4 regions of the Vibrio sp. 2132-1 genome follow, and region 1 is predicted to be linked to each of the others. Evidence: predicted binding sites of a transcription regulator. Region 1 holds the regulator's gene; each other region holds the start of a gene.
What was found. Region 1 encodes PurR, which represses purine synthesis genes. Its sites were predicted from a motif close to TNANGNAAACGTTTNCNTNA; they were not measured.
Positions count from the first base shown of each region.

Region 2: a site for PurR is predicted at 5,272-5,291, ahead of metK (methionine adenosyltransferase). Genes of this name have one in related genera too.
Region 3: a site for PurR is predicted at 2,813-2,832, ahead of R8N47_RS02655 (NupC/NupG family nucleoside CNT transporter). Genes of this name have one in related genera too.
Region 4: a site for PurR is predicted at 4,573-4,592, ahead of pckA (phosphoenolpyruvate carboxykinase (ATP)). Genes of this name have one in related genera too.

Region 1 is NZ_JAWPON010000013.1:79,167-86,528, reverse strand. It holds gene R8N47_RS15750 (alpha/beta fold hydrolase) at 1-697, shown strand, start outside; gene R8N47_RS15745 (DUF2007 domain-containing protein) at 729-1,049, opposite strand; gene R8N47_RS15740 (TVP38/TMEM64 family protein) at 1,070-1,756, opposite strand; gene R8N47_RS15735 (TfoX/Sxy family DNA transformation protein) at 1,871-2,461, opposite strand; cyclic di-GMP riboswitch class I at 2,578-2,667, opposite strand; gene purR (HTH-type transcriptional repressor PurR) at 2,955-3,959, opposite strand; gene torD (molecular chaperone TorD) at 4,428-5,075, opposite strand; gene torR (two-component system response regulator TorR) at 5,342-6,052, shown strand; gene elyC (envelope biogenesis factor ElyC) at 6,125-6,910, opposite strand; gene cmoM (tRNA uridine 5-oxyacetic acid(34) methyltransferase CmoM) at 7,025-7,362, shown strand, end outside.
Region 2 is NZ_JAWPON010000002.1:14,912-22,273, forward strand. It holds gene gshB (glutathione synthase) at 1-500, opposite strand, end outside; gene rsmE (16S rRNA (uracil(1498)-N(3))-methyltransferase) at 515-1,246, opposite strand; gene endA (deoxyribonuclease I) at 1,360-2,055, opposite strand; gene R8N47_RS01810 (SprT family zinc-dependent metalloprotease) at 2,206-2,703, opposite strand; gene R8N47_RS01815 (DUF2189 domain-containing protein) at 2,772-3,569, opposite strand; gene metK (methionine adenosyltransferase) at 3,972-5,126, opposite strand; gene tkt (transketolase) at 5,442-7,362, shown strand, end outside.
Region 3 is NZ_JAWPON010000002.1:205,025-212,386, reverse strand. It holds gene deoC (deoxyribose-phosphate aldolase) at 5-781, opposite strand; gene R8N47_RS02660 (hypothetical protein) at 872-1,006, shown strand; gene R8N47_RS02655 (NupC/NupG family nucleoside CNT transporter) at 1,365-2,648, opposite strand; gene R8N47_RS02650 (TatD family hydrolase) at 2,853-3,626, opposite strand; gene R8N47_RS02645 (DUF5363 family protein) at 3,613-3,810, opposite strand; gene prfC (peptide chain release factor 3) at 3,905-5,494, opposite strand; gene rimI (ribosomal protein S18-alanine N-acetyltransferase) at 5,780-6,235, opposite strand; gene R8N47_RS02630 (DNA polymerase III subunit psi) at 6,248-6,649, opposite strand; gene R8N47_RS02625 (hypothetical protein) at 6,809-7,255, shown strand; gene R8N47_RS02620 (GNAT family N-acetyltransferase) at 7,318-7,362, opposite strand, start outside.
Region 4 is NZ_JAWPON010000011.1:104,372-111,733, reverse strand. It holds gene R8N47_RS14115 (bifunctional GNAT family N-acetyltransferase/hotdog fold thioesterase) at 1-475, shown strand, start outside; gene R8N47_RS14110 (AsmA family protein) at 461-2,581, opposite strand; gene pckA (phosphoenolpyruvate carboxykinase (ATP)) at 2,772-4,400, opposite strand; gene hslO (Hsp33 family molecular chaperone HslO) at 4,737-5,612, opposite strand; gene hslR (ribosome-associated heat shock protein Hsp15) at 5,644-6,030, opposite strand; gene gspC (type II secretion system protein GspC) at 6,284-7,210, shown strand; gene gspD (type II secretion system secretin GspD) at 7,247-7,362, shown strand, end outside.

The DNA.
Region 1 (7,362 bases):
AATTAAAGCTTACAAGCAACACTTTAACTTATTGCTGATCGATTTAAGAGGTCATGGAAAGTCAAATCAGTTACTTAAAGAGCTCATTGCTAGCCGTTATACCTTTACGGAAGTTACCCAAGATATTTTGAAAGTATTGGACCATTTAAAGATCCAATCCGCTCATTTTGTCGGTATGTCGCTTGGTACTATTATTGTTCGAAACCTTGCTGAATTGTCATCAGAGCGCGTACGTTCGATGGTGCTCGGCGGTGCTGTCACAAGGCTTAACACTCGTTCTCAGATATTGGTGAAATTAGGTAATTTTTGTAAGCATATCCTACCGTACATGTGGCTCTACAAACTGTTCGCTTATATTGTTATGCCTCAAAGAAGCCAACGAGAATCTCGCCACCTTTTTATTCGCGAAGCCAAGAAGCTTTGCCAAAAAGAATTTAAACGTTGGTTTATTCTTGCCGCTGATGTAAATCCGTTAATGAAATATTTTAAAGATCGAGAGTTACCCATTCCGACTCTTTACTTAATGGGCGACAGGGATTACATGTTTATTAAACCTGTCAAAGAAATGGTTGCAGCACATAAGCTCAGCATTCTACGAGAAATCCCGAATTGTGGTCATGTATGCAATGTAGAGCGTCCAGAAGACTTCAATCAACACTCCATCGAGTTTATTAAACAGCAAGCTGTATGTGCTTAAAACTGAGTGCATCCACTGAATAGGAGAGCCGCTATAGCTCTCCTAGTTGATATCCACATTGCCAACATGCACCAAATTGCCCTTCGTTTATTTCATGACATTTTGGGCATTGCCAATCTTGATACTCATGCCTATCGGATTGTTTTCGATATGCTTTTACTATTTCTTCAGCTTTCATCTTTTGTGCAGTGTCAAAAAGCCACACATAAGGATCGGTATCATCACCAAACGGCAGTTCTCCTTTTAAGCCGAAAATACCTTCTCCACGAACTTCACAGTAAATTTGTTCCACTTTAAGCAGCTCACATACAATGTGTGCTTCTGCTGGGTTTTTAGCGATAAATATTTTCATCAAAATACCCACTTCACCAATTACGAGTTTTGCTGACTTGGTGTCGGCCTTACTTTATTCATAACCCATTTAGTGATGATTGGAAATAGTCCCAATAGCGCAAAAGACGCTAATACTGCGGGTGAAACAATGCCCGATAGGCTTTCAATTGTTGCTAATTGAGTACCTGCATTCAGATATACGGCTGTGCCTGGCAGCATACCTATTTGGCTAGTGAGATAAAATCTACCTACAGACATCGGCGTTAAGCCCATCAGTAAGTTGATTAGAAAGAAAGGGAATACAGGGATTAGACGCAAGGAAAATAGATAAAAAGCTCCGTCTTTTTCGACACCTTGATTAATTGCGTTGAGTTTATTTCCGAATTTGTTTTGTACCCAGTCACGCAATAAGTATCGGCTGCTCAAGAAGGCCAGTGTTGCCCCCATAGTGCTAGCGAAAGAAACCAGTAGCAAGCTTGTCCAAAAACCAAATAAGGCTGCACCAAGTAAGGTGACTACTGCCGCTCCTGGGATAGAAAAAGCGGTAATTGCAATGTAGGTAAAAAAGTAAATCGCAGCCGAGAATACAAAATTCTGATCGATGTATGTAGTTAGTGCTTCTTGTTGGGCTTTTGCATTCTCTAAGGTTAAATACTGGCCAAAGTTAATACCTAAAAAGACGATAGCCGCTAGTAGGATGAGACCTAATATCAGTTTCTTATTCATAATTTTGATTCCAATTTGGGATATATGTAATAAGACAGTAGGAAAACCGAAAAAATTTCACAAAAAAACCGCAGATTAGACTGCGGTTTTACAAGATAGTTTTTAGGCCGACTTTTATTGGAGGCCGTTCATCAACTCATCTCGGCGAGCTTGAGGTACCACACTCCAATGAGTGCCGTTGATAGCCCCTTCTAGTGCCCATAGCAACTCAATGTTGACGGTTGCAGAGTGCGTATCTCTTATCGCTTTATAGGCGTTAAGCGCACCTTCCTCTTCAAGCTTCTCTACGGATTCGATGCCGGCTTTTTTTAGCATGCGCTCGGTAGCCAGTCGTAAGTTAGGCAAATCTTTCAAACGGTTAGGCTTTGTACTTGCTTGCTGTTCTTTCTCAAGCTTTGCCTTTTTCAATGATTGATTCGCTACTTCGATTAAGCGTTCGCTTGATTCCCATAAATCGCTGGAAATAGCGTAGTACTTTGTAACGACTGGAAAGCCACGTTTTTTATAAACGTAAGGCTTTAGCCCTTGTTTCTCGAAGTCAGATGAAGTTTTTTGGTCTGCTCTGATATGAAGCTGATTGTTTACCACTAGTGCAAACATTGTTTCATCAGCGAATAGTCCGAAGCCACCAAACATTGAGCGCGACTTGATATTACCAAGTGCCTCAAATAGCTTCATAGAGTCTTTGAGTATCGGTTTATCCATGTTTTGTTATCTCGGTGTAATTAATATTACGCCACCAAAAGTCAGGTCCGAGAGAGTAGCAAACATGCGTAAAAACAATGTCATTACAGAGTAAAGTCATTGCTTACACACTTGCCATCGGTAACCCCGCTACCTTCCATATCGTAATATGGTTCAGGCCGGAGGCTTTGCGTCCCACTCTTTCGAATGGTTTGCCCTGTGCGTGACACAATGAGCATACTTCTTATATTGAATTAACATCACGGTTTAGCGTTAAAAGTGTGATTTCGGTTCAATAAAAATGATAGATTGAATGCTCTATTTTGCATATGGAAAGGTGCAAATTGGCCTTTGAAAAGGAGTTCTTAATATATATTACATTTATATAAAACAGGGAGTTAACGTTAGTCAATTGTTATTAGAGTGGTGTGAAGTATTAGAGAATGCTTAATTTTTCCAAAAAAATAAGCGCCCCTGTAGAGCGCTTATTTAACACGGTTAAATACAGTGAAATTTAGTTCATTTTTTTCACAGTATTTCGAATTACAAGCTCAGGTTGCATCTCGAAAATTCGTTTTTCGTGTTCTTTATCTTTGATACGCTCAAGTAGAATTTCGAATGCATTTTTACCAACACGACGTTTAGGTTGGTGGATAGTCGTTAGCGGTGGAGAGAAGTATTCCGCAAGCTCGATGTTGTCGTAGCCGATCACTGAAATATCTTCAGGAATTTTGATCCCGTTTTGTTGCAAGCGGCTCATTAGGCCTAGAGCCATTGTGTCGTTAAAACAGAATACCGCCGTCGGGCGCTTGTCCATTGCGGTAATTTTATCTGCAACTAATACGGCCGTATCACATTCAAAGTTACCTTCAAGGATCCAGTCTTCATTTACAGCTAGGTTCGCTTCGCTCATTGCGCGACGGAAACCTGCAATGCGCTCTTGGCAAGCAAGCTTTTCAAAATGACCGCTTAGACAAGCGATATCCGTATGACCATTGTCAATCAGATGTTTGGTTGCAATGTAGCCACCTTCTTCTGAGTTATCCATGATCTTGTCTGCTTGTGAGCTCTCTGGGCCCCAATCCATGACCACTTTAGGAATGTCCGCATGACGGTCAAGCATCTCTTTTAGTTCTTCGGTTAAGTCAGAACACATCACTAGGATGCCATCAACGCGCTTTTCAGCCAGCATACGAATGTAATCGCGTTGTTTTTCGTAAATCCCGCCTGTGTTACATAAAATCAGAGTATAGCCTTGGCGGTAACAGTAGCTCTCAACGCCATCAATCACTTCTGAGAAAAATAGGTTAGTTGATTGAGTTACTAACATGCCAATCGTACGAGTTGAGTTGCATTTTAGGCTGCGTGCAACGGCACTTGGCGCGTAATTCAGCTCGTCAACGGCTTTCATTACTTTTTCTTGCGTTGCTTCTGCAACGAAACGCGTTTTATTGATAACGTGCGAAACTGTCGTAGTGGAAACGCCGGCTAAGCGAGCAACGTCTTTTATCGTGGCCATAAATGGTGTCCTGTATCGAGCTACTGAAATATGTCGTATTGGATGTACCTGATGCTCTAATGGTTTCACACCTAGCAATATAAAATTGGCGCTAAGTGTCTCGGCAGCGGTTGATCCAAGTGCGACAAAAGGGTACGTAGCAGCATCGGTCGATGAATTTTATCTTTTTTCTATCTGATGAGAAATTGCCATCAACCTGTTAAGAAAACACAAAAACCGCTATATTTCAGCGGTTTACATATAAATCATATTTAATCGTTTGCGCTCACATTTTAGCCCTATGTGAACTGACTAGCAATGTTTTCAGCAAGAGATTTGTGTATTTGAAGTCACATTTTGACTGCTAAATAACCAAGCGTCTTTGCGCTAAGTTAAGGCAAACGAATATTATACCCAAGTTACTTACAATTGGTCACTTTCAGGCATACAGGAAGCCCGATAGGCAGGCTCCCTAAAAATAGGCGGCAATTATTCACCAAGAAGGTAGGCGCTGTCTAGTTTACAAAATGCAACTAATAGTTTCGCGACACTCGAGTAAAATCCAAATTCGTCGAATTGTTTACATTTGTCTGAAAACTGAGGTAACCAAGACATCAATTGTTGCTGGATAAAGTCGTTTTGTTTAACGAAGGCTTCTTCCATGTGTTTTTCTTGTTCAAGCTCGTTTGAGCGGATAATCATGTTCCCGAGAAAGTCGAGCTCAACGGCTAAGTGATCCGCAGGTTCCTTTAGGTTTTCGTCTACTTGAACGCCAAATTCAGCCATCAACTTTTCCATTTCCTCAGCTGGCTTGTCATTCAGTAAACCTGATTCACCAATGTACATGGATGCGTAAGGAAGAGCGCCGTATTTTTCTGTCTTCAAAAACAGTTCACAAAAGTCAGCTGCAAGCTCTAGTTGTGCATCTTCACGATCTTGTAACCGATTCAGCGCATCAACTAGGCTATCAACGGCTGGTTTTAGCGACTCATTTTCACCTAAACCTGCGAGAAAACTGCGAATTTCAACACTGTGATAGGCTTCCAATTCTTTCTCTGTTAGTTCTTTTGCGAACAAGCTCGAAAACCACCAGTAAATTTCAGCGCGTTTTTCATTAAAAGCTTTCACTTCTTGCATTTTGGGCTCCTGAATGATGCTTCAAGTCATGCATCACAAAGTCAATTAGGGATATCCCCTAAGTGTAATCAATTAAAATGAATAGCAGTAACTATAATTGTTATGTTTTATGGTCAAAAATGACCGTTTATTAATAGCAATGGGCAAGCTTGTTTTGAATCAATAAAAACGCTAAATCTTGCGTTTTAATGTATCTATGACTAGAAATGTTACTAGTTATGAATAGAATACGTCTTGGATAATAAGAAGACAGAAAAGTGGTGTAAATGAGCTATCACGTATTAGTCGTAGAAGATGATGTTGTAACTCGTAGTAAGCTTGCGGGATATTTCCAAAATGAGGGCTACCAAGTCAGCGAAGCAGAGAGTGGCGCAGAAATGCGTGAAGTTTTGCAAGCGGGCGATGTAGACCTGATCATGCTGGATATTAACCTGCCTGGTGAAGACGGCCTGATGCTTACTCGTGAGTTACGTAGCCAATCGGATATTGGTATCATATTAGTAACAGGACGCACGGATAGCATTGATAAAATCGTAGGCCTAGAAATGGGTGCTGACGATTATGTGACAAAACCTTTTGAACTGAGAGAGCTGTTAGTTCGCGTTAAAAACTTGCTGTGGCGTATTTCAGCAGCGCGCAGTGGCAGCTCGAAAGCGAATGAAACCAGTGAAGAGCACATTGTGCGCTTTGGGGAGTGGACATTCGACATTCAACGTCGCGCACTTAGCCGCAACGGTGAGCCAGTAAAACTAACTAAAGCAGAGTATGAACTTTTGGTGGCATTATCGTCTTATCCTAACCAGGTGTTAAGTCGTGAGCGTATTTTGAACATGATCAGCCATCGAGTGGATGCGCCGAATGACCGCACCATTGATGTTCTTATTCGACGTATGCGCGCAAAAATGGAGTTCGATCCTAAGAACCCACAGATTTTTGTAACGGTACACGGCGAAGGCTATATGTTTGCTGGTGACTAGTTGGAACATAACTCAATCGTAAAAAGAAAAAGGAGAGCTTCGGCTCTCCTTTTTTGTGGCTTCAAGATAATACTAGTTTGCTTCAACCATTGGTGTTTGGCCGACAGTATCACGCAACCTTTGCCAAATACTGCCCAAGTACTCATGCCAATAAAGCTCTGTTTGTTCTAAGTAACGCGCTTTAGGTGAGTATTTATCCCAAGGTTGACTTATCTCGCTAATAGCTAAGAAGTTGGTCGGGGCTGGGATTGGTTTAATGCCTGCTGCGTTGAACTCATACAATGCACGGCTCATGTGACTCGCAGAAGTGACTAACACAATCTCCTTTTGTTGAACGAATGCAGCCGCTTGACGCGCCTCTTCCCACGTATCTTTCGCATCTTCTAATAAAATGATATCGGATTTCGCGACTCCCAACGCAAGGGCAACGTTCGCCATCATTCGCGCGTGGCTAATTTCAGATCCGCCAGCATAGCCGGATAAGATTAATTTCGCGCCTGGATACATTCTTAAAATACGAATGCCCTCAGTTAAGCGCATTAATGCTGCACGGCTTAACTGCGAGGTGGGTGGAATTTCGTCATCGATAACATGACCATTCCCTAAAACCATCACGTAGTCGATGGTGCCAGAAACTGGCAAAAAGGCTTTATGCTCTCGCTCTAACGGCATAAGAAGCTTGGTTGAAACAGGTTGGAAGGCAACAAGAAAAATGCCAACAAAAGAGAATAGAACAACGAAGCAGCCAGTTTTACGTTTTGTAGTAAAACTAATGAGAGCAAGACCCAACAAGCCTATCAGCAGCAATGCCGGAAGGGGCATAAGCATGGCTGACACTACTTTTTTCAGCTCAAACATACATAAATAGTCCGAAAAAACATCAATTGATAATAAAAATGAGGGTATCCCTCTTTATTCCTGCTTTCCTTGTGCCAGAATAGCGGCACAATCCGTTATGATAACTCAGCAGAAGTGACAGAAGACCGCAATTTCGACGATATCGCCCACAAATTTGCAAAAAATATTTACGGCTCCGATAAAGGGGAGATCCGCCAAATCATTGTGTGGGAAGATTTTCTACAGATTCTAAGTGAATTAGATGCTGACCAGCAACCCCTAGAAGTGTTGGACGCTGGTGGTGGTTTGGCACAAATGTCGCAAAAGCTTGCTAAGCTCGGACATCGAATCGCTTTATGTGATCTATCTTCGGAAATGCTGCAGTTGGCTAAGCAGGATATTGAAAAAAACGGTTTGCTTGAGCAGTATCGCCTGATTCATTCGCCTGTCCAATCCATCGGTGAACATATGGA
Region 2 (7,362 bases), on a different contig from region 1:
CCACCCATACCATCAAGCGGTTTCAGGATGACATCACCATGTTTTTCACGAAATTCTTTAATTTTCTCTGCTTTTCGCGTCACGATCGTTGTAGGTGTCAGCTCTGGGAACCATGCCGTAAACAGCTTTTCGTTACAATCACGTAAGCTTTGAGGCTTGTTAACGATCAGTGCGCCTTGTTCTTCTGCACGCTCAAGGATGTAAGTCGCGTAGATGTATTCAGTATCAAACGGAGGATCTTTACGCATTAGCACCGCGTCTAGCTCAGACAGTTCGATAGTTTGCTCTGATTTGAACTCGTACCAACCGTTTGGATCTTCTTTTAGTTCTACCACTTTAGTATCTGCAATGGCAACGCCTTGATCGAGATGCAGATCATTCATTTCCATGTAGTGGATTTCATAGCCGCGTCGTTGCGCTTCAAGCATCATGGCAAAGCTAGAGTCTTTTTTGATGTTAATGGACGAGATTGGGTCCATTACGATACCGAGTTTGATCATTATTTTTCTCCGTTTTAACCAAGATCGCCGAAACGAACTTGTAAGGCTGTAATTGCTGTCAGAGCCGCTGTTTCGGTACGCAGAACGCGAGGGCCGAGTAGCGTTTCTTCAAATTGGTATTCTCGAGTCATCTCGATCTCTTCAGACGATAAACCGCCTTCAGGACCGATCAGTAGGCGCACTTTTTCAACCGGGGTTGGCAAAGTGTTGATTGAGTATTTAGCACGAGGGTGAAGGTTAAGCTTTAAACCATCGTACTCTTCTTGACACCACTCTTCCAAGCTCATAATTGGACGAATTTCGGGCACGACATTACGCCCACATTGCTCACAGGCACTGATGGCGATTTTCTGCCATTGCGCGAGTTTTTTCTCAAAACGCTTTTGGTCAAGCTTGACGCCACAACGTTCAGAAATCAGAGGAGTGATGGTATTGACGCCAAGTTCAACAGACTTTTGGATGGTGAACTCCATCTTATCGCCACGTGAAATGACTTGACCAAGGTGCAGATCTAAAGGGGATTCAATACTGTTTTCTACGCGCTCGGTGATGTTAACCAAAACTGATTTCTTGCTGACTTCACTGATAACCGCTGGGAACTCTGCGCCACTGCCGTCAAAAAGGAGAACGTCTTGGCCTTCTTTCATGCGCAAAACACGACCGATATGGCCTGCTGCGTCGTCACTTAAAGCAAGTGAGCCAAGTTGATGAATGGTTTCTGGATGATAAATTCGAGGGGTACGCATGAGATTTCCAGCAAGAGAATAAACTTAAACCCTAACATGGATGCTTTGCACCGAAAAAACAAGGGGCAAGAAGCGTTTCAATATCAGTAATTGAAACGCTTCGAGGTCGGAGGTTACAGTGCGCGGCAGGCTTCTTGAACAAATGGGTTGTGATTGCCCTGTACTTTTGCAATGCGCTCGTCACGCTCACATTCCCATTTATCGACAGGATAGGTTTTGTTCCAAGCACTCATTAATTGCGTTTGCTGCTTCGACAGTTTGAAACCGTACTCTTTGCTCATGTATAGATAGGTACGAGCAATTGAGCCACGCGCACGGTCTGGTGGCATGACTTTACGCTGCTTAAAGTTCACTTGCATCTCACAGCGACCATAACTCACGCCATCCATACCGTTCCATTGGCTGAAGTTGTAGTTCGAACGGTCACCGTTTACTTCACCAATAGCAGGAGTTAGGTTGTGCAAGTCTGCTTCCATCAAACGAAAAGTTTTGTCTTTTTTCTTACAGTTTTTACGTCCGCCATCTTGCCAGCATTGACGCTGGTGGCCAAATTGCCACGCAGGAACAACGTGCTCCCATTCGATTCGTGCAGCCCGTTTTTCTTGTTTACGGACTTGGTAGCCGCAAGAGGCTAAATCGGGTAAGCCTTTCTTGCCTTGCCATTGAATGTTACAGCCACAGTAGAAGCTTGTTGGGTGGTCTTGATAAATTTTGACCGCCTCACGTTTGGCTGCAGAGAATGAGCTCGGTGGCGCGGCAATCGCAGTGCTAGAAAGCGCGATAAGCAACAGAGAGAGTAAGTATTTCATGATAAAAGTCTTTATAAAGTATGACTTTATTCATGATAACACGCATAAAATAGCTTTAGTGATGAGTAAGTTAACAATAAGTGGCGAAGGGAAGGTTTTGATCAACTCGATCTTTATTTTGGGAACGCAAGTAACACTATGAGGTAAGGGCTACGATAATTGAATGCCGGTGAAGTTAAGTGGTTGGCGGCATTTTTGACAAGAGTACGTTGCCTCTTTGCGCAGCACTTTATTATGACGGCGAATCGATAGAGGGTAGGTCATACAACCACAACGATACTCAAAGGTCTTACCTTGAACGGATTTTACTTCAAAGCTGTGAGTGGTTTTGGCTGGTACGTTAAATACGGCTTCCATGACGCCTTTCCATTCTTTACCGTGAGGCCTAACTCGCCCGTAAACCTGATAAGTAATCAGGTGTGCTACTTCATGAGGAATGACTTCATCTAAGAATGCTTGGGTGTTTTCGCGAAATAAAACAGGGTTTAGGCGTACTTGATTTAATTGAAGGTAGGCTTTTCCTGCCGCTTTCCCACGGACGTCGAAGGTGATTGTTGGAATCGGGAAAGAACGTTTGAAAGCTTGTTCCGCCATCGCGATACAGCCCGCCATCACTTGCTTGGCTTTATAGCTGAGTTCTATATCCACAATTCACCTCGATAAATCAAATAAAAAAGCCCCCGCATTTGCGAGGGCCAGATCATAGCATCAGTTAATTATGGTGTGTGTTTTTTCTTGATGGTGGCATGGTAAGCGTGCCATGTACCGTAGCCTAGAATTGGCATGGTAAACAACATTCCGATCCCGTAGGTCGCAAAGCCGATAAGAATACCGCCACAGATGATCGCTGCCCAAACAATCATTGCTGGAATATTGGATTTCACTGCATTAAAGCTGGTAAATACAGCGGTCATCATGTCTACGCGACGCTCCATCATGAGAGGAATAGAAAAGGCTGAAATGCTAAACACCACACAAGCCAAAACAAAGCCAACTAAAGAGCCGATGACAAGGAAGGGTAGGAACTCACTTAAAGGTGCCCCTTGAACAGAAGGGTAGAGTGCATGAAGTAGAGCGGCAATGCGCATCCAAAATATCATACACACTGCGAGTAACACGGCGAACGCCCATTGAGATGTTGAGTTACGACCGATCGCTTTCATTGAATGGAACAAGCTTGCTTTGTGTCCGCGCTCTCTCTCCCAACTGGCATCATACAAGCCCAGCGCGAGAAACGGACCGATTAACATGTAAACAATCAAACTGGGCATGACGACTAAGTGTGTGCCTTGCCACTGTACGAGCAAAACAATGCCTATCGCAGCAGCCATAAAACAGATGCCATAGAAAGCACTAATAAGCGGCATTCGCACGAAATCATGCAGACCTAATGCGAGCCAATGAAAAGGTGCAGAAAGATTGACCGTATTGCACGGTATGGTTCTGGCATATTCGTTGTCTGGCACTTCCTTTCGTTTGTTGTGGAAGTCCGATGGATTAACAGTTCGAGGCATAACTCCTCCTTGATTTATTCCCACATTATCCGCTTATACCAACTGACAGCGGTTTTTGTTCAGTCAAACTTGAAGCGACTTTTTCAAGTTTACATCTGAGCATTGGCTTAGTTTGGTATCGGCCATAAAGATGCCTGACTCATGTCTTTACTTAAGTGTTGCTTCCACAGTCGCCAGCATCCGACGTCTCTATTTAAATTGGAGTTAACAATATTTTAACTATTGGCGGAGATGGGATAATTTACAAATAATTGCTTAAAATTTATTCGGTATAAAAATGAGGGAGAAACAGGACTGCTTTGTGGGGCAGGGCGGTATGAGCCGAAATGACTAGATAAAAGTTGCTGAAAATAAAAAGCCCCCACCATAGGCGAGGGCTTGATTGATTCTTGCTTAGCTTGATTATTTGATGCCAGCGAAATCGCGTAGAAGTGCAGCTTTGTCTGTCGCTTCCCACGGGAATTCTTCACGACCGAAGTGACCGTATGCCGCTGTCTTCTTGTAGATAGGTTGAAGAAGGTTAAGCATTTCTTGTAGACCGTATGGACGTAGGTCGAAGAATTGACGAACCGCTTCAATGATGATGTCGTGAGGTACTTTCTCAGTACCGAACGTTTCCACCATGATAGACGTTGGATCAGCAACACCGATTGCGTAAGAAAGTTGGATCTCACAACGGTCAGCCATGCCTGCCGCTACGATGTTTTTCGCTACGTAGCGTGCTGCGTATGCTGCACTACGGTCAACTTTTGATGGATCTTTACCAGAAAACGCACCGCCACCGTGACGAGCTGCGCCGCCGTAGGTATCTACGATGATCTTACGACCAGTTAGGCCACAGTCACCCATAGGACCACCGATTACGAAGCGACCGGTTGGGTTAATGAAGAAGTTTGTTTCTTTGTTGATCCACTCAGAAGGTAGTACTGGCTTAATGATCTCTTCCATTACCGCTTCACGCAGGTCTGAAGTTGAGATTGAGTCACAGTGTTGAGTTGAAAGAACAACCGCGTCGATACCAACGATGTTACCTTGATCGTATTGGAATGTTACCTGAGATTTTGCATCAGGACGCAACCAAGGTAGTGTGCCGTTTTTACGAACTTCTGCTTGCTTTTGAACAAGACGGTGAGAGTAAGTAATTGGCGCTGGCATTAGTACTTCAGTTTCGTTACAAGCGTAACCAAACATGATGCCTTGGTCGCCTGCACCTTGTTCTTTAGGGTCAGCTTTATCAACACCTTGGTTGATATCTGGCGACTGTTTACCGATTGTGTTTAGTACCGCACAAGAATCTGCGTCAAAGCCCATATCTGAATGTACGTAGCCGATTTCACGAACGGTTTCACGAGTTAACTCTTCGATGTCTACCCATGCTGAAGTCGTGATTTCACCACCCACCATTACCATACCGGTTTTAACGTAAGTCTCACATGCAACACGAGCCTTTGGATCTTGCTCTAGAATCGCGTCAAGAACCGCATCAGAAATCTGGTCTGCAATTTTATCTGGATGACCTTCTGATACTGACTCAGAAGTAAACAGGTGCTTAGCCATGTTAGCTCCACTATATCTGGTTTAAAACTGGGGAATGATAAACTCTCCAGCGCAAATTAATACTAATTTTTGTAGGTGTATCTACATCTAGACGTCTATTCTAAATTTGATTGCTCGAATTACAAGCTCTTTTTTGGTTTTTGTTATAACCAAACGTTTGCCTGATTTATTGATAATTTTAAGAACTTCGAACGATTTGGCGCGAAAGGTGCAATATTTGTGAGGTTTTGGACTGGAAAACGTTTGCACACCCAACAGGGCTTTGAGAGAATTATGACCTACTTTTCGTTTCGCTTAATGTACTCAGGAGCAGACATGTCGTCTCGTAAACATCTTGCCAATGCAATTCGTGCTCTAAGCATGGATGGTGTTCAACAAGCTAACTCAGGCCACCCAGGCGCACCAATGGGTATGGCTGATATCGCTGAAGTTCTTTGGCGCTCTCACCTAAACCATAACCCTTCAAACCCAGAGTGGGCCGACCGCGATCGCTTTGTGCTGTCAAACGGTCATGGGTCAATGCTTATTTACTCTCTACTGCACTTAAGCGGTTACGAGCTATCTATTGACGATCTGAAAAACTTCCGTCAATTGCACTCAAAAACCCCAGGTCACCCAGAGTACGGCTACGCGCCTGGTATCGAGACAACAACGGGTCCTCTAGGTCAAGGCATCACTAACGCTGTTGGTATGGCGATCGCAGAGAAAGCACTAGCGGCACAGTTCAACAAAGAAGGTCACGATATCGTTGACCACTTTACGTATGTGTTCATGGGTGACGGCTGTCTAATGGAAGGCATCTCGCATGAAGCATGCTCTCTTGCTGGGACGTTAGGTCTAGGCAAACTGATCGCGTTTTGGGATGACAACGGCATTTCTATCGACGGTCACGTTGAAGGCTGGTTCTCTGACGATACACCTAAGCGTTTTGAAGCGTACGGCTGGCATGTAATCCCAGCAGTCGATGGTCACGACTCAGACGCGATCAACGCAGCAATTGAAGCAGCAAAAGCGGACCCACGTCCTACGCTTATCTGTACCAAAACAATTATCGGTTTCGGTTCTCCTAACAAGTCTGGTTCGCACGACTGTCACGGTGCACCACTAGGTCACGATGAAATCCAAGCGGCTCGCGAATACCTAGGTTGGGAGTACGGCCCATTTGAGATCCCGGCAGATGTTTACGCTGAGTGGGATGCAAAAGAAGCGGGCGCCGCGAAAGAAGCAGCTTGGAATGAAAAATTCGAAGCATACGCTGCAGCTTACCCTGCTGAAGCGGCAGAGCTTAAACGTCGTCTAAACGGCGAACTTCCTGCACAGTGGGAAGAAAAAGCGAACCAAATCATTGCTGATCTTCAAGCAAACCCAGCGAACATTGCATCACGTAAAGCATCGCAAAATGCACTAGAAGCGTTTGGTCAAATGCTTCCTGAGTTTATGGGTGGTTCTGCTGACCTAGCGCCTTCTAACCTGACCATGTGGTCTGGTTCTAAGTCTCTAGAAACGGAGGACTTCTCTGGCAACTACATCCACTACGGTGTACGCGAATTCGGTATGACTGCTATCATCAACGGTATCGCATTGCACGGTGGTTTCGTTCCTTACGGCGCAACATTCCTAATGTTCATGGAATACGCTCGTAACGCAATGCGTATGGCTGCGCTGATGAAAATTCAGAACATCCAAGTTTACACGCATGATTCGATCGGTCTTGGCGAAGATGGCCCAACTCACCAACCTGTTGAGCAAATGGCGTCTCTACGTGTAACTCCAAACATGAGCACATGGCGCCCATGTGACCAAGTTGAGTCTGCAGTTGCATGGAAACTAGCGATTGAACGTAAAGATGCACCGACAGCACTTATCTTCTCTCGTCAAAACCTTGCGCAACAAGAGCGTACAGCAGAACAAGTAGCAGACATCGCGAAAGGTGCTTACATTCTGAAAGATTGCGAAGGCAAGCCTGAGCTAATCCTTATCGCAACAGGTTCTGAAGTTGAACTAGCAGTAGAAGCAGCAGCACAGCTAACTGCTGAAGGTAAGAAAGTACGCGTTGTTTCAATGCCATCAACAGATGCATTTGACAAACAAGACGCCGCTTACCGTGAATCTGTACTGCCATCAGACGTAACGGCACGTATCGCTATTGAAGCGGGCATTGCTGATTTCTGGTACAAGTACGTTGGCTTCGACGGTCGCATCATCGGTATGACAACATTCGGTGAATCTGCACCTG
Region 3 (7,362 bases), on a different contig from region 1:
GGAATTAGTACGCTGTTGGATCAGCGACGTCGTCCGATACTTCTAATGTATTTAGTAGGTTGGTTAGCAGGCTAGACGCACCAAAACGGTAGTGACGAGCATCAACCCAGTTGTCACCTAGGATTTCGTCAGCCATTGCTAGGTATGCTGCTGCGTCTTCAGCAGTGCGCACACCACCTGCTGGTTTGAAACCAACAGTTTCTGCAACACCCATGTCGCGAATAACTTCAAGCATCATGCGAGCGTATTCTGGTGTTGCGTTTACTGGCACTTTACCAGTTGAAGTTTTAATGAAGTCAGCACCTGCTTCAATACAGATTTGAGATGCTTTCTTGATTAGTGCTTCTTCTTTTAGTTCACCTGTTTCGATGATCACTTTAAGAAGAATGTCACCACAAGCTTCTTTACATTGCTTAACTAGTTCGAAGCCTACTTTCTCATCACCCGCCATTAGCGCGCGGTAAGGGAAAACTACGTCAACTTCGTCTGCACCGTAAGCAACCGCCGCTTTTGTTTCAGCAACTGCGATTTCAATGTCGTCGTTACCATGTGGGAAGTTCGTTACTGTTGCAATACGAACCTCTGGCGTACCTTGCTCACGAAGTGTCTTCTTAGCAATAGGAATAAAGCGAGGGTAAATACAAATTGCAGCTGTGTTGCCTACTGCTGTTTTCGCGTCATGACATAGTGAGATAACTTTTGCATCAGTGTCATCGTCATTCAACGTAGTTAGGTCCATAAGTTTAAGTGCACGTAGCGCTACTGCTTTTAAATCGCTCATTTCTATCTCCGATCAATATTCAAAAAATTCACTACTCAGCCTTACATCACGTCTTTAACTATAATCAACAAGTCGAGACAATGTGAGTAAATGGCTAAACAGTCTATTAATGAACGGACTTGGTTCCCTGAAGACTCGGCATATACAGCGAAAATTTATCATATGCCAATTGCTATCCTTGTCACCGCACAGTACCAGTTTGGCCTATGGCACAACAATCTATGATTGCGGTGTCTTTAATATCACATCACAAAGCAAAACGCCTATTAGATCTGATATTGCAGGGCAATTCATTTGCCCATCGATTATGTAATATTCATTACGTGATTAAGAATCAAGCTTAACCACTATCCTGTGATTAATACATTATAGAGTTTCACCGCAAAACTGTAGCACCAAATAGAGCGCAAACGGTTTGTATCTCAAAATTTCCTAGCCCCTATTCCATTGACTGCGTAATACCTCGACTAAGGCAAACACCCGATGAAATTTTGGAGCCCGAAAAACGAAAAATGCCCCGCAGCAATCTCTTGCTACAGGGCATTATGTAAAACGGCGTCTATATATTAAGAACCGATTCTAATTATAGTGCTGCAAGGCTTAAGCAGAAGCCTGCAATTGTCGCTGCCATAAGGTTAGACAACGTACCTGCAAGAACTGCTTTAACACCCATGCGAGCGATGTCACTACGACGGTTTGGTGCAAGGCTACCTAAACCACCAAGTAGAATCGCGATAGAAGAAAGGTTCGCGAAACCACATAGTGCGAATGAGATGATAGCTGTTGTCTTCTCAGACATTACTTCACCAGTTGCCGCGATTACTTGAGCGTTTTCACCTAGGTATGGTGTGAAGTTCAAGTAAGCAACGAATTCGTTCACTACGATTTTCTGACCGATGAATGAACCAGCTGTTACAGCTTCTGCCCATGGAACACCGATTAGGAATGCTAGTGGAGAGAACGCGTAACCTAGGATTAGCTCTAGTGTTAGTTCTGGCATGCCGAACCAACCACCGATGCCACCTAGCATACCGTTGATTAGCGCGATTAGACCAACGAATGCGATTAGCATTGCACCTACGTTAAGCGCAAGTTGTAGACCAGAAGCCGCACCGCCCGCAGCTGCGTCGATTACGTTAACTGGTTTGTCGTCACCGCCGTCCATCGCTTCTTCGATACTTTCGTGAGGCTGGTCAGTCTCAGGGTGAAGGATTTTAGCGAACAGTAGACCACCTGGTGCTGCCATGAATGATGCCGCAACTAGGTACTCTAGTGGAACACCCATAGATGCGTAACCAGCTAGTACACCACCAGCAACAGAAGCTAGACCACCACACATTACCGCGAATAGCTCTGATTGAGTCATTTTTGGAACGAATGGACGAACAACTAGAGGTGCCTCAGTTTGACCTACGAAAATGTTAGCTGCTGCTGACATTGATTCCGCACGCGAAGTGCCTAGCGCTTTTTGTAGTGCGCCACCAAGAATCTTGATAACCCATTGCATAACGCCAATGTAGTAAAGAACTGAAATCAGTGCAGAGAAGAAGATCAGTGTAGGAAGAACACGGAATGCGAAGATGAAACCGCCGCCGCCGAATACTTCGAACATCTTGTCAGAAACAAGACCACCGAACAGGAATGATGAACCATCGTTACCGTAGTTGATAACGTTAGAAACACCTGAAGAGAAACCGTTTAGTAGATCACGGCCCCAAGGTACATACAGAACAAATGCACCTAATGCGAATTGGATAGCGAATGCGCCACCCACAGTTCTAAAGTTGATAGCTTTTCGGTTGTTAGAAAATGCCACTGCAATCGCAAGAAGCACTACCATACCGATTAGGCTCATAAACAGGCTCATAGTTTATGACTTCCTTATAAGTTATTTATTGGCGTGTTACAAAATGGAGCTATAAAGCGGGGGCAATTATACTCATGCAGAATCAATTAAAGTAATGCCAGCCTCACACTTTCCTATAAGATTCATGATTGATTCAACCAGCTTTGTGAGTTAATTCACAATAAGCAGGAAAACGTTTTCGATTTCAAACCACATCTTTAGATTTTATTCACATATCGAGAAAGCAAAATTGCTATTTTTCCACAGTTGAGAGGCAATCGATTGCTTTCGGCCGTTATGCAACTCTACGAGCTCATTAAAGACGTGAATGAGTTTGGCTGGGTGATTTGACTCCCCTTGATATCCAAGTATAGGCATATCTGGTGCGTCTGTTTCGATTACTAGGTTTTCGAGTGGTAATTTTTGAATTGCGTCGCGTGTTTTCTTGGCTCTTGGGTAGGTAATCGTTCCTCCTACACCGATAAAAAAACCTAATTTGACCCACTCCATGGCTTGCTGATAACTCCCAGAAAAAGCGTGTAGCACACCACCTCTAGGGAGATTCGCCGCTTTCACCATTTGAATGAGGCGATTGTGCGCTTTTCGGCTATGTAAAATAACTGGGAGTTCGAAGCGTCTAGCCAGCTCAAATTGAACTTCAAGTATCTTTTCTTGCAACTGTGGCTCAACATCAATGGCAAAATCTAAACCACACTCTCCTATTGCCACGCACTGCTGCCCTTTTTGATTTAGATAGCCTTCTAGCTCTGTAAGGTGCTGCTCAACGTTATCTTCAAGAAAATACGGATGAAAGCCGAGCGCATAATACAAATTGGCATGTTGCTCTGCCAAAGTTTGAATACGAGCCCAGTTTTGCGGACCGACGGAAGGAATCAAAATTCTTGCGACGCCTTGCGTTTGAGCAAGCTCAAGTTGATGTGCAAAGTCATCTTGAAACACATCAAAATCAAAGTGGCAGTGCGTATCAAAGAGCTTCATCTTGACGCTTTTTATCTGTATCTGCGGGCAGAAAATCAGAGGATGGTTGGGCTTCACTCTTCTCTTCAGTTTGATGGGCTGGGTCTTTTCGATATGGGACACAACTGCGTTTCTGATCGGGAGTTAACCCCATCTCTTTACACCAGTTGTCGTAACGCTTTAGCCCACGTTTAAACCAATTCATATCTTATCCTTATATAAAAACGCCCTTGGCTAAGTTTATAGCCAAGGGCGTTTTAAAATCTAGTTTGCGTTAAGGCTTACCCTAACCGCGCAAATTAGTGCTCACGCGTCGCACGGAAATCAACGTCAGGGAAACGCTCTTTCGCCAAGTTTAAGTTAACCATTGTTGGAGCGATATACGTTAGGTTATCACCACCATCCAATGCTAAGTTCGCTTGATTCTTGCGTTGGAACTCATCCAGTTTCTTCGCATCACCACACTCAACCCAACGCGCAGTTGCAACGTTAATGCCTTCATAAATCGCTTCAACGTTATACTCAGATTTCAAACGAGCCACAACAACATCGAACTGAAGTACACCAACGGCACCAACGATCAGATCGTTGTTCTGTAGAGGACGGAATACCTGTACCGCACCTTCTTCTGATAGCTGAACCAAACCTTTGAGAAGCTGCTTCTGCTTTAATGGATCTTTCAGGCGAATACGACGGAATAGTTCCGGAGCGAAGTTCGGAATACCAGAGAACTTCAGTGATTCACCTTGAGTAAAGGTATCACCAATCTGAATAGTGCCGTGGTTGTGTAGACCAATGATGTCACCGGCGTAAGCGTGTTCCGCACGTGCACGGTCACCAGCCATAAAGGTTACTGCATCAGAGATACTCACTTGCTTGCCAAGACGAACGTGGTTCATCTTCATACCTTGCGTGTAAGTGCCCGATACAATACGCATGAATGCGATACGGTCGCGGTGTTTTGGGTCCATGTTCGCTTGGATCTTAAATACGAAACCAGAGAACTTCTCTTCAGTCGCTTCAACTTCACGTTCAACCGCTTGACGAGTTTTCGGCGCTGGAGCCCATTCAGTTAGACCGTCTAGCATATGATCCACACCAAAGTTACCTAATGCAGTACCGAAGTAAACTGGCGTAAGATCACCGGTTAAGAACATTTCCAAATCAAACTCAGGGCAAGCACCCATGACAAGCTCAAGCTCTTCTCGAACACTTTCCGCAAGGCCTGCACCAACTTTTTCATCAAGCTCTGGGTTGTCGAGACCTTTGATGATTCGAACTTCTTGAATCTCATGACCGTGACCTGATTCGTATAAAATCGTTTCATCACGGTGAATGTGGTACACACCTTTAAATTCTTTACCACAGCCGATTGGCCATGTAATTGGCGCACACATCATGCCCAACTCGTTTTCTACCTCGTCCAATACTTCCATTGGATCACGAACGTCACGGTCAAGTTTGTTCATGAAGGTTACGATTGGCGTGTCACGCAGACGCGTTACTTCCATCAGCTTACGTGTACGATCCTCGACACCTTTCGCCGCATCGATAACCATCAAACACGAGTCTACTGCCGTTAACGTACGGTATGTATCTTCCGAGAAGTCTTCGTGTCCAGGCGTATCAAGTAGGTTTACCAGACAGTCATTGTAAGGGAACTGCATTACAGAAGTGGTTACCGAGATACCACGTTCTTTTTCCATTTCCATCCAGTCTGATTTTGCATGCTGTGCGTTACCACGACCTTTAACCGTACCTGCTTTTTGGATCGCGTTTCCGAATAAAAGGACTTTTTCAGTAATGGTGGTTTTACCCGCATCCGGGTGAGAAATAATAGCGAACGTTCTGCGCTTAGACACTTCGCCTAAAAAAAGGGGATTTGACATTAGTTAATCTTCTAAATTACTTTCATGCTCACAAAATAGGCAAGCATATCTACTATTCGATATTGTGCGGTATTCTCGCTTATTATCGCTGTGCTAGCAAACTGGAAAGACATGAACTGAATTTACTCGGCTCACCAGCCTTTACCTGCAACTAACAAGGGAAAGCCAGCTCCACACAAAGAGATGTAAAAATTCAAAAAATTATTATTACATATTCAAAAGCCTCGAATCCGGATACGCATTTAAAGCATAAGTGTTGATGAGGTAATTAGTAACGGCCTAAAACTAACTCAAAAATAAGTAACTCATGATAATGGCGTCTTCCTTACCATTTCCCGATTTAGCTGGGTAATAGTTGTAACGACGGTCCACTTCATTAAAACCTGCTTGCTCATAAATATGGATAGCTGGGTGATTACTTTCACGCACTTCTAACCAAGCACTCTCTGCTTTGGCTTGTTCACAGTGTTCAATAAACGCGTCCAGCAATTTTTGCCCTAGCCCTCTGCCCTGTTGAGAAGGCGCTACTGCAATATTTAATAGTGTCACTTCTCCAACAATATTCTGTCCATAGAAGTAACCAACCACTTGAGAGCCTTCCAGCATCACATGATGGCAAGCACCGCGACTGGATAAGTCACGAACCAAAGATTCGGCCCAAGGGTGAGAATGTGCTTGCTGCTCGATTTGCCAAACTTGGTCGAGGTGCTCTGCACGCATCGGCGTAATTTCAATTGTCACGCATTAGCTCCGTTAAGAAGAGTACGAACAGATTTGTTGCCACAATGCGCGGCGCTGTTCGTTATTACCATCAATATCTTGTAATAGTGGCGAGGTCAGGTGCTTTGCCTTGATGCTTTGATCAGCCTCACAGCCTGCAAACCACACCCACTCTAGCTGATGTTCACCCAGCATGGATAAGCGCTCAGGCTCTAGGTGTAGCGCATCATCAAGCGTGAGCTTAATGCTTTTTAATACGCGCTCAAACATCAATGCCGTCTCGTTTTCTGGACATATTGGCGATACCAATAGGAGTTTACATGAACTTTGCAAATCCAATAATGGCGATTGATAGCCTTCCAGTCTTTCAGGGTGTACCAGCTCCCATGTGCTGATCCCCATTTCACGTAAATACTGTTTCTCGTTAATTGACATTTTCCGTCACCTATTTGAACGAGGGCAATCCTATCAAATTATCGCGATTATACCTAAAGGACTTCAAGGAACACCTGAACACAATGAGATGATTTGGATATTCCTGAACATAGCGTTTTGCCAACGGCCACACATTGGGTATGACATATGAGGTACATTATGAAATTCTTAAATACGCTACTACTTTGCACACTGGTAGCCGCCACCAGCGTGAGTGTTTTTGCTAATAACAGCGATGAGTGGGAGCTGATTGCAACGAAAACCGTTAACTTTCATACAGAAACAGATACCGTGACACCAAATAGCCTATTCCGAAACCGAAGCTTCAGTAAAATAAAACTAAAATGTGTGCAAGGAACGGTAGACATGAATGGTTTAAAAGTCGTCATGACAGATGGTAGTGAGAAAAAGCTTTCCTCTATGGGCGTACTAACAAGCGGATTGTCGACTCGTGCCTGGAGCCTTCCAGGTACAAAAGAAGCCAAGCTAAAACAGATTGAAATGACTTACAGTAGCTGGGGAAGCACAAAACTCAGCCTGCTAGGGGTAAGTAAAAAAGCGAAAATAGAGGTCTGGGGCAAAAAGAAAAGTAACCAGTCATCCTAACCTCCCTATCTCAGTTTTCAGTGAATAAGAAAGAAGCCCACTTAGTCGTGGGCTTCTTTCATTTACAGTTCAGAGAACTCTGGCGCATAGTCTATGCGTCCGGAGCG
Region 4 (7,362 bases), on a different contig from region 1:
CAATGTGTTACGTCGCCCTGAATGGTGTACTGAGCTTCAACAGCGCTGGGAGCAACAAATCCCAATTAGCGACAAAATGGGGATCAAAATTAACCAGTACACGGGTTACCAGTTTGAATGCTGTGCGCAGCTTAATCCTAACCTTAATCCGCATAACACCATGTTCGCCGGGTCAGCTTTTACCTTAGCAACCCTGACAGGGTGGGGGATGACGTGGCTGCTGCTTAAAGAGCGTGGGCTGCACGGTGATATTGTGTTGGCCGACAGCTCGATTCGTTATCGTCAACCAGTCGAACAAAACCCCGTGGCGAGTACTTCGTTGGATGGGATCAGTGGTGACCTAGACCGATTGGAGTCGGGACGCAAAGCACGCATCGTTATTCACGTAGTGATTTATAGTGGTGACACGCCAGCTGTGGATTTTGTCGGTACCTATATGCTGATACCGAACTACTCGCAGTTACTCAGTTGCTGATGGGTTAAGCGCCGACTGACCTGCTGGGCGCTTATCTGTTTCACCTTCTTGCTCTGTCGGTGAGAGGATTTGTTCTTCTGCTGCGGAATGCGTGTTGGGTACTTCATCTTCTTCGATAATTTCTTCGTAAAGCTCTTCCTCTTGAGTCTCCAAATTGATGTTATCAATCACGATTGGCTGCTTGATGGAAGGATCATTTTTCTGTGGAGTCTCAATATCAGTAGGCTCGGCCAGTTTTGATGCGTTCACGCACTCATTACGGTGGGTTTCACCACTTAGTAGATCGCCTTCAATGTTTCCGCACGACTCTTCCAATTGATAAGTAATGCCACTTAGCGGGTTGTTGGCCATATCAAATGTTCCCCAAACCTTACCACTTATGGCTTTTCCTGAGATGGTGACCGGCTTTATGGCAACTTCCCCTCGTTGCGCGCTTAAACGCAGTGGACTTAAGGTAATGGCTTTGAGCGAATGATCCGCTTGGGACTTCAAGCGGGTATCTCGGAGATTGGCTTCCACTTCACCCGATAAGCTGTAGGCCAGCATGTTGCGATCACCTGATAACCCTTGTAGATCGAGGCTGAGATCGGAAAAACCATCAATAGCCAGTGTGTCGGGTAAAAAATAATCGTGGAAGAGCGATAAGGGAATACCATCAGCATTGACGTTGAGCGCCCAAGGTTGGCTTGGGGTACTCAAATCTATCTGTCCGATGCCTTCTACGTAGCCTTGATCGAGTGGCGCAAAAAGGCGAGTCAATTGCCAAAAGCCATCTTTGCTTTGCATGGCAAGTGCTGCGTGAGACGTGAGTATTTGGTCATAGCTGGCGTTGACAACGCTGACTTCCAATTCGCCTTGCCAAAGGCCCCAACGTTGAGCCGACTGTTTAATATCAAGCTGTTGTCCTTCGATATTTAAACCGGAAAGTTGCCAATAAGGTTCGTGAGATAGCTGGATAATTTGGCTGCGCTCAATGTCGAGTCGTTCGATTGCAACATGCTCTAACTCGCTGGTGGCGGCGTGCCACCAATTTAGGTTGTCTTCTGGCTGTGTTGCCCACTTGAGGCCTTGAATAGAGGCTTCTTTGAGCTTCCATTGTGTTGGCGTGAACAATCCAGAAACTTGCACTCGACCTTGCTGCCAATCTAAACTGAGCTCGTTGAGCTGGATTACTCCTGGCTCGATAGCGGCACTCAAACGTGGCTCTATTGCGGTTTGCTGCTGGAATCGAACGCTATCCGCCTGCAATGACACTTGAGCTTTTGTCTTCCAGAGAGACAGTGGCAGTGTGGCGTTTTCCACAGAAAGATCCAAGTTCTGCCAGTGCCAGTCGCCCCATTCAATATCGGCGTTAAGCAAATCTAAGCTATTAATATGATTAATGTTAAATGGTAGATCGTGCCAAGGTTTTGCAAGCAGTGACTGGCGCTGCGTATTACTCAGTTTCAGCTTGTTGATGGTCACATTTACTAAAGACCAGCCTTGAGGATACTGCTCCCCTTGCCCAGATATTTGACTGTTACGCCAGTTAAAAGAGGTGCCATAAAGCGTACTGTCTTGCGGTTTGTAGTCTATATCGACTAAGACTTGATTAAAGGCTTCGCCATTCCAATAGAGTTGGTCAGCTGCAAGTTGAACTTCGCCATATGGTATTAATTGACCATTCCATTGTGGTGATTGAATTTGAAGGTCAATGCCATTGGCAGAGAACTGCTCGTCGGCGTAATCAATATTTTTGAGCGCGATTTGATGGAATAAAACGTTATCTAAAGGTGGGAGCTTTGGTGCGCCATACTGCAAGCTCATACCATCAATCAATAAACTATCAACGATCCATTTACCATCGCGATAAACATCGGGATTCATCCATAAATCGACTTGCTCGATGTAAGACGCATCGTCTCCGCTGGTGTTCACGCGTTGTAAAGTTAGGTGATAGGGAAAGCCATAACGCACGCTTTCGGCCCGGAAGGGAAGAGAAAAGGTGTTTGACAGCAAGCGCCAGGTTGCGTCCGCGTAAGATGTTGTTAGCAGCGCAATCGTAGCGGCTGGAATGGCAACTAAGATAACCAGTAACAGAAGTAGAACTCGACGCGCTGTTTTCATCTTTGCTAGAACCTACGTGTGTTATGAAATAAAACTAGATAGGCTTTAGCTTGTATCAATATTCTGTGGTATTCAATAAAAAGCCCCTCAAAAGAGGGGCTTGAAGCAATTTTTGTAACTTGGCCTACGTAAAGGTGATAAGTTAATGCCAACTTTTCACTGCGTTTACGCGACGTCGCTGTTACTCGATTTAATCAATCTGAGGACCAGCCGCAACCAGAGATTTACCTTCAGCGTTGTCTGTGTACTTATCAAAGTTATTGATAAAGCGCGCTGCTAAATCTTTCGCTTTGCTTTCCCACTGAAGTGGGTCAACGTACGTGTCGCGAGGGTCTAGAATGCTAGGATCCACACCTGGTAGTGACGTTGGTACTTCAAGGTTGAAGATTGGAATGTGCTTAGTTGGTGCTTCTTCAATCGAACCATCAAGAATGGCATCAATAATTCCGCGTGTATCTTGAATAGAGATACGTTTGCCAGTGCCGTTCCAACCAGTATTCACTAGGTAAGCCTCAGCGCCTGCTGCTTCCATGCGTTTAACCAGTACTTCTGCGTATTTAGTTGGGTGAAGCGTTAGGAACGCCGCGCCGAAACAAGCAGAGAAAGTTGGTGTTGGCTCAGTAATACCGCGCTCTGTTCCCGCTAGTTTGGCGGTAAAGCCAGACAGGAAGTGGTACTTAGTTTGCTCGGGTGTCAATTTAGATACTGGAGGCAGTACGCCAAATGCATCGGCTGATAGGAAGATCACTTTATTCGCGTGACCGCCTTTTGATACTGGCTTAACGATATTATCGATATGGTAGATAGGGTAAGAAACACGTGTGTTTTCTGTTTTCGAACCATCATCAAAGTCGATAGAACCATCGCCACGTACTGTTACGTTTTCTAGCAGTGCATCACGACGAATTGCGTTGTAGATGTCCGGCTCCGCTTCTTTCGAAAGTTTGATGGTTTTTGCGTAACAACCACCTTCGAAGTTGAAGACACCGTCATCATCCCAGCCGTGCTCATCATCACCAATTAGCGCACGTTTAGGATCAGTCGACAGGGTCGTTTTACCCGTACCAGATAGACCGAAGAATACCGCTACATCGCCATCTTTGCCCATGTTAGCGCTACAGTGCATTGATGCGATGTCTTTTAGTGGAAGGAAGTAGTTCATCATCGCGAACATACCTTTCTTCATTTCACCACCGTACCAAGTACCACCGATAAGTTGCATGCGCTCAGTTAGGTTAAATACGGTGAAGTTTTCTGAGTTCAGGCCTTGCTCTTCCCATTTTGGATTAGTGCATTTTGCGCCATTCATTACTACGAAGTCTGGTTCAAATGTCGCTAACTCTTCTTCCGTCGGGCGAATAAACATGTTTTTAACGAAGTGCGCTTGCCATGCGACTTCTGTGATAACACGAATGCTCAAACGTGTATCTGGGTTTGCACCACAGTAACCGTCAACAACAAACAAGCGTTTGTTAGAAAGCTGGTTTGTGACCAGTTCTTTTAGCTCGTCCCACACTTCAGGAGTGATTGGCTTGTTATCATTTTTCACTTGATCAGACGTCCACCACATATGTTCTTCTGTCGTAGCGTCTTTGACGATGTATTTATCTTTTGGTGAGCGACCAGTAAAGATGCCAGTGTCAACGGCAACCGCACCTAGTTCAGTAACCACGCCGCGCTCATAACCGGTTAGGTCTTCACGCGTTTCTTCCTCAAACAACATTTCGTAGCTTGGGTTGCGAATAACCTCTTTTACGTTATGCAGTCCGTGCTTGGTTAGATCAAGTGTTGCAGCCTTAGTATGTTCCATAACGGTCATAGGTGCTCCTTATAAGGATTTTGTAGGGATTTTGTAAGAATGTTTTAATTTTAATCTGCTCACCATGCTAGCAACGGGGCGGGGAGAAAACAGGGAGATAGCTCAAAATTTACCCATGATTTCAATAAGGTTTTAGGTAACCCGTCACATATTGGTGGGAATAGTCTATCGTGCACGCAATCCTTTGCGCTAGGGCAAAATCATTATTAATTGTTTAAAATTAAGCAGTTGTTTTATTACGCTTGAGGCTAGTTATTACGAGGGGTTGATCACAAAAAGGCCAGCATTAAGCTGGCCTTTTGTAGGGTAAATTACGTGCTTGATAAGCTATGTAAATTAATGCAGGGTTTTCTTGTCTGTAGAAGCTTGTGCATACAGTTCAGTGACTTCAGATTCGTCGAACGTATAAGTTGTGCCACAGTAATCACAATGTAAAGAAACTGATCCAACTTCTGCCAAAATGTCATAAATTTCAGCTTTCTCAACGGTGATGATTGCTGCACCGCTACGCTCACGAGAACAGCCACAATGGAACTCGACAGGTTGCGGCTCGTACAGACGTACTTTGTCTTGGTTATATAGTCGATACAATAACTCGTTCGCTTCTAAACCAAACAATTCTTCATCTTTTACTGTGTCAGTGAGCTGCTCTAGATGTTCGAAATCATCTGGAGAGCCAGTGCCGTCAGGGATCACTTGAATCAACATACCTGCTGCGTGTGCTTTGCCTTCATGCTCACCAGTGCGGATCCATAGGCGCGTTTTTAACTGCTCTGAGTTTGCAAAGTAGCCTTCTAGCACTTCTGCTAAAGTGTCACCTTCTAGTCCAACGACGCCTTGGTAACGCTCGCCGTTTTTCGGTTCGATGGTGATCACAAGGTAGCCCTTACCCATTAGATCGTGAATATTTGCGTCATCGGCAACATCGCCTTCCCAGCGAGCTACGCCACGAACACGTTGGTTATGGTCACCGTTGATAACGGCAAGAGACACAGGACCGTCGCCTTGTAGCTGGATGGTGATCGAACCTTCGAACTTAAGAGTGGCAGTTAAAAGAGTAGTTGAAACGAGTAGCTCACCCAGCAGTTTCTCTATTGCTGCCGGATATTCCTTGCTGGAGATAACACGTTGGTACGCTTCATCTAATTGTACCAACTCGCCACGTACTGAAAGATCTTCGAATAGGTAGCGGTTTAAAACATTATTTGCCATGGAGTGCTTTCCTCGTTGGTAATTCCGGCTTTTATTGGTGTTTGAACTTAATGATGTCTCGGCGCTGCTTTTTATCTGGGCGGCGTTCCGGACTTGGGTTGTGGGCATTAAGCTTACGTTGAGTCGCGTGTTCCTCACGTTTCGCGATACTCTCATTGGTTTCGCGATATAAGGTTTGTGCGATGGGAGCGCCTCGGCGTTGATCTGAGATTTGTTCGATGATCACGATTTTTTCTTCGTTGCCTTGACGAAGTCTGACTTCAGCGCCCACTTCAACGATTTTACTCGGCTTGCTTCGTTGGCCATTATAGTGGACTTTACCGCCATCGACCATGTTACGCGCGATGGAGCGGGTTTTGTAAAATCTTGCGGCCCATAGCCATTTATCTAGCCTAACGGCTTCATTTAGGGAACTCATAGAACACTACGCTATCTAATCACTGCCCGAATACGGCAATGAGTGATGGATTATTCACCTACAGATGGAGTCAAGGCGTATTTTTTTCAAGGGAGTTGGCAAAAACTGCATAAGAAAAAGGTATGAAAGACAACTTGTGATATAGTTCACTGCTCTTTGTTGAGTAATAATTTTATTGCAAATTTAGCAATTTAAAGTCGATAGCTATCGTTATAGCTTAAATGACGGACGTTAGAATAAAGGAATCCATTCAGTGAAACGTTTAGAGCTAAGTGCAGGATTATCAAGCAGACCGCTACTGGCTCAGATCAAGTCCAATCATTATACCATTCAAGCCAAACTTAGCTTGTTGCTTACCTGTCTGTTTATTGCGATAACCGGATGGATACTTGGCAAAATTGTGTGGTTAGCCATACCTCAATCGTCGGAAGTGCCGCAATGGCGTCCATCGGCGAGTGGCGTTGTCGCGAGCAATAAAGGCGACGCGATAGATTTTAATGCCCTTCAGAATGCCAACCTATTCGGTAAATACACTGAGCAAAAAGCGGCAGTTGTAGAACAGCCCATTGTTAAAGACGCCCCTAAGACGCGCCTTAACCTTACGCTGGTCGGTGCGGTTGCAAGTAGTGATGCCAACACCAGCCTTGCTGTTATTGCTAACCGAGGTAAGCAAGCTACGTACGGTTTGGGTGAAGAAATCGAAGGGACACGTGCGACACTAAAAGCGGTATTGGTGGATCGCGTCATCATTGATAACCAAGGTCGAGACGAGACCTTAATGATGGAAGGTATAGAATATAAGAAGCTATCTGAATCGCCGCAGGTAGCCAGGGCGCAAGCTCAGCGAGCAGAAGCAGCGACGTCTGACGTTGGAGAGAAATTAGAGCAAATCCGCGAGGAAATTGCGAAAGATCCACAAAGCGTTTTTAAATACATCACCATTTCACCCGTCAAAAAAGACGGAGACATTGTTGGTTATCGAGTATCACCTGGTCGTGATGCCGCATTATTTAATGATGTAGGACTACAACCTGGCGATATTGCGGTTCAACTGAACGGGATCGATTTAAGTGACCCGTCTTCTTCAGTACAACTGATGCAAGTGATGAGCGATCCGCAAGAATTAAATTTAACTGTTGAGCGAGACGGCCAACAGTACGATATCTATATCCAATTGTAAGACTTAGGCAACCGGCGTAAGTTCAGGGAGACATACGTGAAACATTGGTTCAGCAAAAGTGCTTGGCTACTAGCAGGAAGTTTACTCTGCGTACCAGGTGCAATGGCAAACGAATTTAGTGCGAGCTTTAAAGGCACTGATATTCAAGAATT